DNA from 2 places in the Salicibibacter cibarius genome. Region 2 is predicted to be linked to the other one. Evidence: riboswitches for the same ligand, from Rfam matches in the RefSeq annotation. Region 2 holds a riboswitch; the other holds the start of a gene.
What was found. A riboswitch is a leader RNA that binds a small molecule or an ion and turns the genes downstream of it on or off. The one in region 2 is predicted to bind glycine.
Positions count from the first base shown of each region.

Region 1: another riboswitch for glycine. It lies ahead of lipA (lipoyl synthase); the one in region 2 lies ahead of gcvT (glycine cleavage system aminomethyltransferase GcvT).

Region 1 is NZ_CP054705.1:3,456,229-3,460,723, forward strand. It holds gene glyA (serine hydroxymethyltransferase) at 1-1,014, opposite strand, end outside; glycine riboswitch at 1,080-1,154, opposite strand; glycine riboswitch at 1,158-1,265, opposite strand; gene lipA (lipoyl synthase) at 1,356-2,276, opposite strand; glycine riboswitch at 2,475-2,551, opposite strand; glycine riboswitch at 2,554-2,659, opposite strand; gene HUG15_RS17520 (M20 family metallopeptidase) at 2,763-3,887, opposite strand; gene HUG15_RS17525 (DUF1989 domain-containing protein) at 3,838-4,495, opposite strand, start outside.
Region 2 is NZ_CP054705.1:1,952,415-1,956,909, forward strand. It holds gene HUG15_RS10230 (YqhG family protein) at 1-159, opposite strand, end outside; gene HUG15_RS10235 (DEAD/DEAH box helicase) at 137-1,780, opposite strand; glycine riboswitch at 1,927-2,021, shown strand; gene gcvT (glycine cleavage system aminomethyltransferase GcvT) at 2,175-3,272, shown strand; gene gcvPA (aminomethyl-transferring glycine dehydrogenase subunit GcvPA) at 3,306-4,495, shown strand, end outside.

The DNA of each region.
Region 1 (4,495 bases), 1.5 Mb from region 2:
CGTAATGCCGGCTTTTTCCAGCAATTGCTCTGCCTCTTTTCCGGTAAGGTTCCATGGACGGACATCGACGAGCAATAAATGGTTATCGGTTCCGCCTGAAACGAGGGCAGCGCCTTTCTCTTTTAACGTCTCTCCGAGTGTGACTGCGTTTTCCACAATCCGATTGGCATACGTTTTGAATGACGGCTGGAGGGACTCTTTAAAGGAAACGGCTTTTGCGGCAATCACATGCATTAATGGCCCGCCTTGCAGGCCGGGGAAAACAGCCTTGTTAATTCCTTTTGCCATCTCTTTGTCATTCGTTAAAACAAACCCTCCGCGAGGCCCTCTTAATGTTTTATGTGTCGTACTCGTTACAACGTCCGCATAAGGCACCGGCGATGGGTGAACGCCGGCTGCAACAAGTCCGGCAATATGCGCCATATCGACAATCAGTTTTGCATCAACCTTATCGGCAATTTCTTTAAATTTTGCGAAGTCAATGACCCGCGGATAAGCACTCGCACCGGCGATAATGAGTTTCGGTTTTTCTTTTTTTGCCTGATCTTCCAATTGATCGTAATCAATCAAGTGATCGTCTTCCCTTACGCCATAAGAAACAACATCAAACCACTTGCCGGAAATGCTGACAGGACTGCCGTGCGTCAAATGCCCCCCATGGGATAAATCCATCCCCATTACCTTATCCCCGGGTGTTAACTGTGAGTAATAAACAGCCAGGTTGGCGGAGGCTCCGGAATGAGGTTGCACATTCGCATAATCGGCTTGATACAGTTCTTTCAATCGTTCGATCGCCACATTCTCGACAGTATCCATGTTTTCACATCCGCCGTAATACCTTCTCCCCGGATAGCCTTCCGCATATTTGTTCGTCATCACCGATCCCATAGCTTCCAAGACATCTTCGCTCACAAAATTTTCTGACGCTATTAGCTCAAGTGTGTCATGCTGTCTGTCCCGCTCTCCCTCAATTGCCGAAAAAATAGTTGCATCGTTTTCTTTTAAACTCATCAAAATCCCTCCATTTAAAATTATTTTTGGGCAAATAAAAAAGGACAGAAAAAGGCATACACCCTTTTCTCTGTCCTTGTACCTGAGAGTTCAACTCCCGTTTAAGGAGCCTACCCCTTTGGTGGCTTTAGCGCTCTCCAGAGTTGCGTCCCATTGTAGTCATTTTACCTGAGAGATTCATTCACAAGGATTTTTTATGTGAATATTGCCCCTTCGGTGCCGACGCCTAAGTCGGTCTCTCCCACAATGTTCATTCGCAAATTTCATTCAATTTGTTATTATCATAGCAAAGCAAACACCTTAATGCAACACTATTTTGAAATTATTTATACATTTATCCCCACTCACACAAAAGCCTCACTGCCTTGGTATTTCGCGGCTTCTTGCCATACTTGTGCTTTGTTGACCTGCTCATCGGCGTGATAAGAAGAACGAACGAGAGGCCCTGCCTCGCAATGACGGAACCCTTTCTGCATGGCAATTTCTTTGAAACGCGCAAACTCTTCGGGTGTGTAATATTTTTGCACATCCAAATGTTTTTTCGTCGGCTGCAAATATTGCCCGATCGTCATAATATCCACATCGTGGGCACGCAAATCATCCATGACTTCTTCGATTTCTTCGGGCGTTTCCCCAAGGCCGATCATGAGGCTTGATTTCGTCGGAATGTCGGGATGCAACTCCTTGGAATAGCGAAGAAACTCCAGGGAACGATCATACGTCGCGCGTGCGCGAACTTTTTTCGTTAAGCGCCGGACCGTTTCAATATTGTGGTTCAATATATTCGGGCGCGCCTCCATAAGCGTTTGTAAATTGTCATGCAGCCCCATCATATCCGAAGGCAATACTTCAATCGTCGTAAGCGGATTGCGGCGGCGGACGGCGCGAACCGTTTCTGCATACACCCTTGAGCCCCCGTCTTTAAGGTCATCGCGGGCAACAGCCGTAATGACGACGTGTTTTAATCCCATTTGTTCCACCGACTCGGCGACTCGTTCCGGCTCGCCCCAATCAAGTTCATTTGGCAGCCCCGTTTTCACCGCGCAAAATCGGCACCCGCGCGTACACACATCCCCAAGAATCATAAATGTGGCTGTTTTCCTTACGGCCCAGCATTCATGAATGTTTGGACAGCGCGCTTCTTCACAGACCGTATGTAATTTCTTTTCGCGCATCATCTTCTTAAGGCCTTTATAGGATTCATTCGTGTTTAACTTTATTTTTAACCAATCCGGCTTGCGAACGTGCGTTTCTTTTGCCTCCATTTGATCACATCCTTTGCATCAGACGAATAACTATTTTATCATTTTCGGACAATCCCCCCGAATCGTGTCAGCTCCCAAAATGCGTAATGGTTTCGGCGAAGGGATCACTCTCCACCATCCCCGATTGGCTTCCCTTTTTCATCTTCCAACGGGGCTTCGGGACAAACAAAAAAGACAGAAAAAGGTCTCTACACCTTTTCTCTGTCCTTGTACCTGAGAGTTCAACTCCCCGTGACGGAGTTTACCCCTTTGGTGGCTTATGCGCTCTCCAGAGATGCGTCCCATTGCAGTCTTTTTACCTGAGAGATTCATTCACAAGGCATTTATGTGAATGTTGCCCCTTCGGTGCCGACGCTTACGTCGATCTCTCCCACAATGTTCATTCGCAAATATTTATTTGATATTAGTTTAGCAAAAAAGGCGTTGTAAAGCAATGATTATTTGAAAATTATACTTACACATGTTTCTATGACATTGTCTAAATTCCTATGCCTCAAATGCCAGAGCCAGGCTTCTATAATACTCAATCGATCGCAAATAAGCGTCAACGTCCACATATTCATTAGGTTGATGAGCCAACTGCTCGTCACCTGGACCATAAATAAGTGTTGGGATGGTACTTTCGGGATTCAACACGGCTGCATCCGTATAGTAAGAAACACCGTAAACATCGTTATCAGTACCTTTAATATCTTTTGCAGTCTGAATGATTCGACTTGAAGATTCAGTCAAGATCCCGGGCCTATTTAGCAACTCCTCCATTTTAAAGGCAGAGCTATCCTCCTCATTAAAAAGTTCCTCCAACTTCCTGCTTAATTCCATAAAAATTTCATTGTGGGATTGAGGAGGAATTGTTCTAATATCAACGTATATATGGCATTGATCCGGAACAACATTTGCTTGGAGCCCGCCTTCTATTTTATTAATCGATAGACTACTCTCCCCAAGTGGAGCACCAGTTATTTTCCATTCAAGGCGACATTCATCAAGGATCGCCATTACTTCCCTTATCCGTTCAATGGCATTAATCCCTCGATCCGGCATGGCACCATGTGCTGTTTTTCCGAAAGTGAGAATTTTAACCCATAGCGCGCCTTTATGACCGACAACCACTTTCTCTCGGGTTGGTTCACCGATAACCATTGCAGCAGTATTTGACACATCATGATCTTCCAAATACTGTCTCGCCCCGCAACTATCCACTTCTTCCCCTGCTGTAGCAAGAAATACAATGTCGTGAGGCAGCTCTTCGTTTTGCAAATATAATGATTCAATGGCTAGAAACATGGCCGCAAGACCACTTTTCATGTCTGAGGCCCCTCTGCCGTATATTTTATTTTCCACTTTTTTAGCTTCAAATGGCGGGTAATCCCATTTTTGCTCCCCGGGTAAAACCGTATCCATATGCCCGCAAAAGAATAGCTCGCGGCGATCTTTCCCCTTTAGGTGAATGCTAAAGTTACTTCGATTCTGTCCTAAGTCAGTTATTTGGTATGGCAGACCACTTTCCTTACAGCGCTCTGCAAGAAGTTCGGAAATTTTCGATTCATTACCCGGTGGATTAGAGGAATTTATCCTTATCAACTTTTGCAAAAATTGTACCGCGTTCACTTACTGCCCCCATTATTTGCATTTTTAATGGCGTTACTTGCCAACCGTTAACAGCCTCCATATCTTGCGAACAGGTTGAACATGCAATGACAACATCTTCTGTAGCCCTAAGCCGTATATAATCCCCCGGCTTCGATAACGGTTCCTGAATTGTATAATCTCCCAGTTCATCAAGAACATTGTTCATAAACCAATTGATAGGATCCGGAATTTTCACAGGATGTATGCCATGGTTTTCCAGGGCTATTTTTAAATTGTCATGGCAGTTAGGATGGTCTTCGTTGCCAAAATCCATTTTATATCTGTAGTAATCACAGGCAGGGAAGAAGAAATCATGTTTGCCAACCGTATCCTGGACAAATTCCATGAGCGGACGCCGTTTATTGCTGTATAATCCATCACCTTCTTTTAAACGAATGCTACTTAATGATGCGCGCATGTGAACCGGCGACACATACTCCTCTATGTCATGTTTATTAAAACAAACAAAATCTCCAACTTGTTTTCCTTCCACGTCAATGAGAACTAATTCATCTCCAACTTTAAGTTCTACACTTCTTCCTTCATAGGGGGGGATGAAAATTTCTTCTCGTACACCTCCACCATCA
Region 2 (4,495 bases):
TTTTTCTAAATAATGCCAGTAAAAAGGACGGTTCATGAGCTCGAGATCGAGCGTTTTATTGAGTTGAACGTCCAGTGTGGATGGTGTGCTTTGTAATAGTTCCGCTCCTCCGGCTAGAAAAAAACGGCGAAGATAGTTATGAACTTCTGCCTGTTCCATGTTGGTCTCCCTCCTGATTCATGAGCTCGGTTAAATGATGAAGTTTGAGCCGTGCCTCCCCTTCCGTACCGGAATCCAGGGCATCCTCTACGTATCTCTCCAATTCCTGGCCGGAATAGCGTTCCAGAATGTCGTCCAAACGTCCGATGACGCCTTCGAACATGTTGATTTTTTCATAAAGGAGATTAAGGATGCGTGCTTCTACCGTATTCTCAATCGCGTAGTTCGTAATGTGCACATCATTCTCTTGGCCAAGGCGATGAATCCTTCCGATGCGTTGTTCCACGCGCATCGGATTCCAGGGAAGGTCATAATTGATCATATGGTGGCAAAACTGCAAGTTTAACCCTTCGCCGCCGGCTTCGGTGGCGATCATGACCGGCACGTGGTCACGAAACAGCATGCGCATCCAGTCTTTTTTGCTGCGTTTAAATCCGCCTCTAAACGGCACGGATTTTATTTTATGCTGGGCAAGAAACCATTGCAAATAGAGCTGGGTTGCCCGGTATTCCGTAAAAATAATCGTCTTTTCCGAAGAGGCCCGGAGTTGTTTCAACACTTGTTCTGCTTTTGCATTTGTTTGAATCTCATGCATAGCGTTTACAACGGGAGTGGCTTGCGCTTCGCTTAGCATCCCGTTTTTCATCATATTTGAAATCGTTACCCCCAAGGCTTCTTTACTGGAGCAAGCTTCCCTTTGTAACGTCGTTAATGAAAAACCGTGGAGTTCTTGTACCGTTTGTTTTAAGTCGCACACGGCATCATACATGGCACGCTCTTCTTTCGACATTTCCACGTTTACATTTTCAACGTGTCGATTTGTCCAGGACACGTTCGTATTGTCACGGCGATTGCGGACCATGACGTTTTGCACGAGTTTCTGAATGTCTTCGGTTGCTTTGGCGTCGTGTTTGTATTTAGCTTTAAAGCTTTTTTCGTCGCCGAGATGGCCAGGTTTTAAAATCGAAACGAGGTGAAAAAGTTCTTCGATCCGATTTTGCACAGGGGTGGCTGTACAGAGTAAACAAAAGCGTTTTTTTAAAGCCTTGATAAATGCATAGTTTTTCGTGTTGGCATTTTTCAGCCGATGGGCCTCATCAATAATGATCATGTCATAAGGTTGTTCAAGGACGATTTCCCGATGGGGAGAATGTTTAGCTGTGTCCATCGATGCGACGACGACATCGCACCCGTCCCATACATACGTTTTTCGTTGGGGGACAGCGGGAATATAAAATTTTTCATTCAGCTCTTGCGTCCATTGATTCACGAGCGATGCCGGAGACAGGATAAGTGCCTTTTTGACGAGTCCACGGATCATGTATTCTTTTAAAACAAGTCCGGCTTCAATCGTCTTCCCGAGCCCTACTTCGTCAGCGAGGATGGCTTTCCCATTCATATCTTCAACGACACGTCTTGCCGTTTCAAATTGATGATCGTACAGGGAAAGTTCCGGCAAATGCGTAGGGGCGACGAGTCCGTCGAACGATGGGACCGCAATGCGTGTTTGCGCTTCATATGCAAGTTGATACATCTCCCACGAAGACCAAGGCCCTTCATGATCCAACGCTTGTTTAAATTTGTTCTCCCAGTCGGTGGAGAAATGGATATCTATGTACATAATTCCTCCTTTTTTAACCTTTATTTTTATTTAAAAGTATAAAAAAGATTGGCAATGGTTAAATGACGTGCTACACTGGGTGTAACAGTTTTCCTAACTACGTTAGTGTGTGAATGTTAAGCGGTTTTATACATTGGCATAAGCGGATGATAACAGAGGGAGAGATCGTTCTTCCCGGAACGGCGCCGAAGGAGCAAACCGGAATGGTGAATCTCTCAGGCACATGTACTTCTGTTTGACGCGACTCTGGAGAGCGCCCCTCGCGGCCACCAACGAAGACAATTTTTGCTTATCAGCAAAAAAGAAACTTTCTGGTAGACCGACAGAGCTTTTCAACGATAAACGTTGGAGAGTTCTGTCTTTTTTTAGTAAATAAATAAAGGAGGAGATTGACTTGGCAGAAAAGCGGCGTACTATTCTTTATGATAGGCATGTGGCGTTGGGGGCGAAGATGGTTCCTTTCGGAGGTTTTGAAATGCCCGTCCAATATGATTCCATTAAAGCGGAACATCATGCGGTGCGGGAGGCGGTTGGCCTTTTTGATGTTTCCCATATGGGTGAGGCGTTGATTGAAGGGGAAACTGCACTCGATACCGTACAAACAATTTTGACGAACGATGCTTCCAAATTGGAAGTGGGCAAAGCCCAGTATTCATTGATGTGCAATGAAAATGGCGGAATAGTGGACGATTTTCTCGTCTATCAAATGGCACCGGAAACATACATGGTCATCCCGAATGCCGCCAACCGTGAAACAGATATCGCTTGGCTCAAGCAGCACGCACAAGCGGGTACGACGGTGACGGATGTTTCCGATGATTACGCGTTGCTTGCATTGCAAGGCCCGAAAGCGGTTGAGGTATTGCAATCATTAACAGATGAAGATGTGGGGGCGATCGGCACGTTTCGCTTTCAGGCGGACGTAGCGGTCGACGGCCGAAACGCGATCGTTTCCCGTAGCGGTTACACCGGAGAAGACGGGTATGAAATCTACTGCCGTACGGAAGACGCGGTTGCCGTTTGGGATGCATTACTTGCCGCCGGAGAAAGCGCCGGCATTAAACCTTGTGGGCTAGGCGCGAGGGATACGCTGCGTTTTGAGGCTCGCTTGCCGTTGTATGGCCAAGAACTTACGGAGACGATCAGTCCTTTGGAAGCAAAACTCGGCTTTGCGGTGAAAGTGAAAAAAGACGCCGATTTTATTGGAAAAAAAGTGCTGGCAGCAGAAAAAGAACATGGAACGGCTCGAAAAATTGTCGGCATTGAGATGCTGGACAAAGGGATTCCGCGCACGGGTTATCCCGTTTTTGATGACGACGGCAATGAAATCGGACATGTTACGTCAGGAACGCAGTCCCCGACGCTCGGAAAAAATCTCGGTCTTGCAATCGTGAATACGGATTATGCTTCCAATGACACCGAAATCATCGTAGGTGTCCGAAAACGGAAACTAAAGGCCAAAGTTGTACCGACGCCGTTCTATTCTCGATAAGGTGTTATAAAAAGACAATTGGAGGGATTCAAGATGGAAAAAACCCATCGCTATTTACCGATGACAGAAAATGACCGCCGGGAAATGTTGGAGACCGTGGGGGCGGGTGACGTTGCCGAGTTATTTTCCGATATCCCGGAAAACGTTCGTTCCCAATCGGACTTGAACATACGGAAAGCTTTGCCCGAGCAATCACTCGTCGAGTACTTTCAATCGTTAGGATCCAAAAATGAAGCGGTGAAAGATTACCCATCCTTTCTCGGTGCCGGTGTATATGACCATCATATCCCGTCAACGGTGGATGCAGTCATTTCACGGTCCGAATTTTACACGGCCTATACGCCATATCAACCTGAAATTTCGCAAGGAGAGTTGCAAGCGATTTTTGAATTTCAAAGTATGATTGCAACCCTCACCGGCATGGAAATTGCGAATTCCTCGATGTACGACGGCCACACCGCTCTCGCTGAAGGCGCATTGATGGCCGCTACACAGAAGAGAATGAAAAAGCAGACGATATTGATCTCCGAAACCGTACATCCGGAAGCAAGAGACGTAGTGCAAACGTTTGTGAACGGTCCGAGGCTTACATTGAACACGATCCCAAGCAAGGCAGGGAAAACAGATGTCCAAATGTTAAAAGAGATGCTTAATGATGATGTTGCCGCGGTCGTCATAGAGTACCCGAACTTTTACGGAACGATCGAAGATCTGAAAGCGCTTCGTGAAGCGGCAGATGCCGTAGATGCGTTGCTTATTGTAAAAAGCAACCCGCTTGCGCTCGGCGCCCTTACTCCTCCGGGTGAATTCGGAGCGGATATCGTCGTAGGCGACACCCAACCGTTTGGCATTATGGGCCAGTATGGAGGCCCGCACTGCGGTTATTTTGCTACGAAAAAAGCTTTTATGAGAAAAGTGCCGGGCAGACTTGTCGGCGAAACGGTCGATGAAGAAGGGCAACGTGGCTATGTGCTAACGCTTCAAGCACGTGAGCAGCATATCCGGCGGGATAAAGCTACCTCTAATATTTGTTCTAACCAAGCATTAAACGCGCTCGCTTCGTCGGTAGCCATGTCTGCATTCGGAAAACATGGCATCAAGGATATGGCTACGCAAAACATGCAAAAAGCCCATTATGCAAAAACGTCTTTGCAGGCCGCCGGTTTTAACCTCGTGTATGACGGTCCGCATTTCAATGAGTTTGTCATCGATGTCGGTTCTTC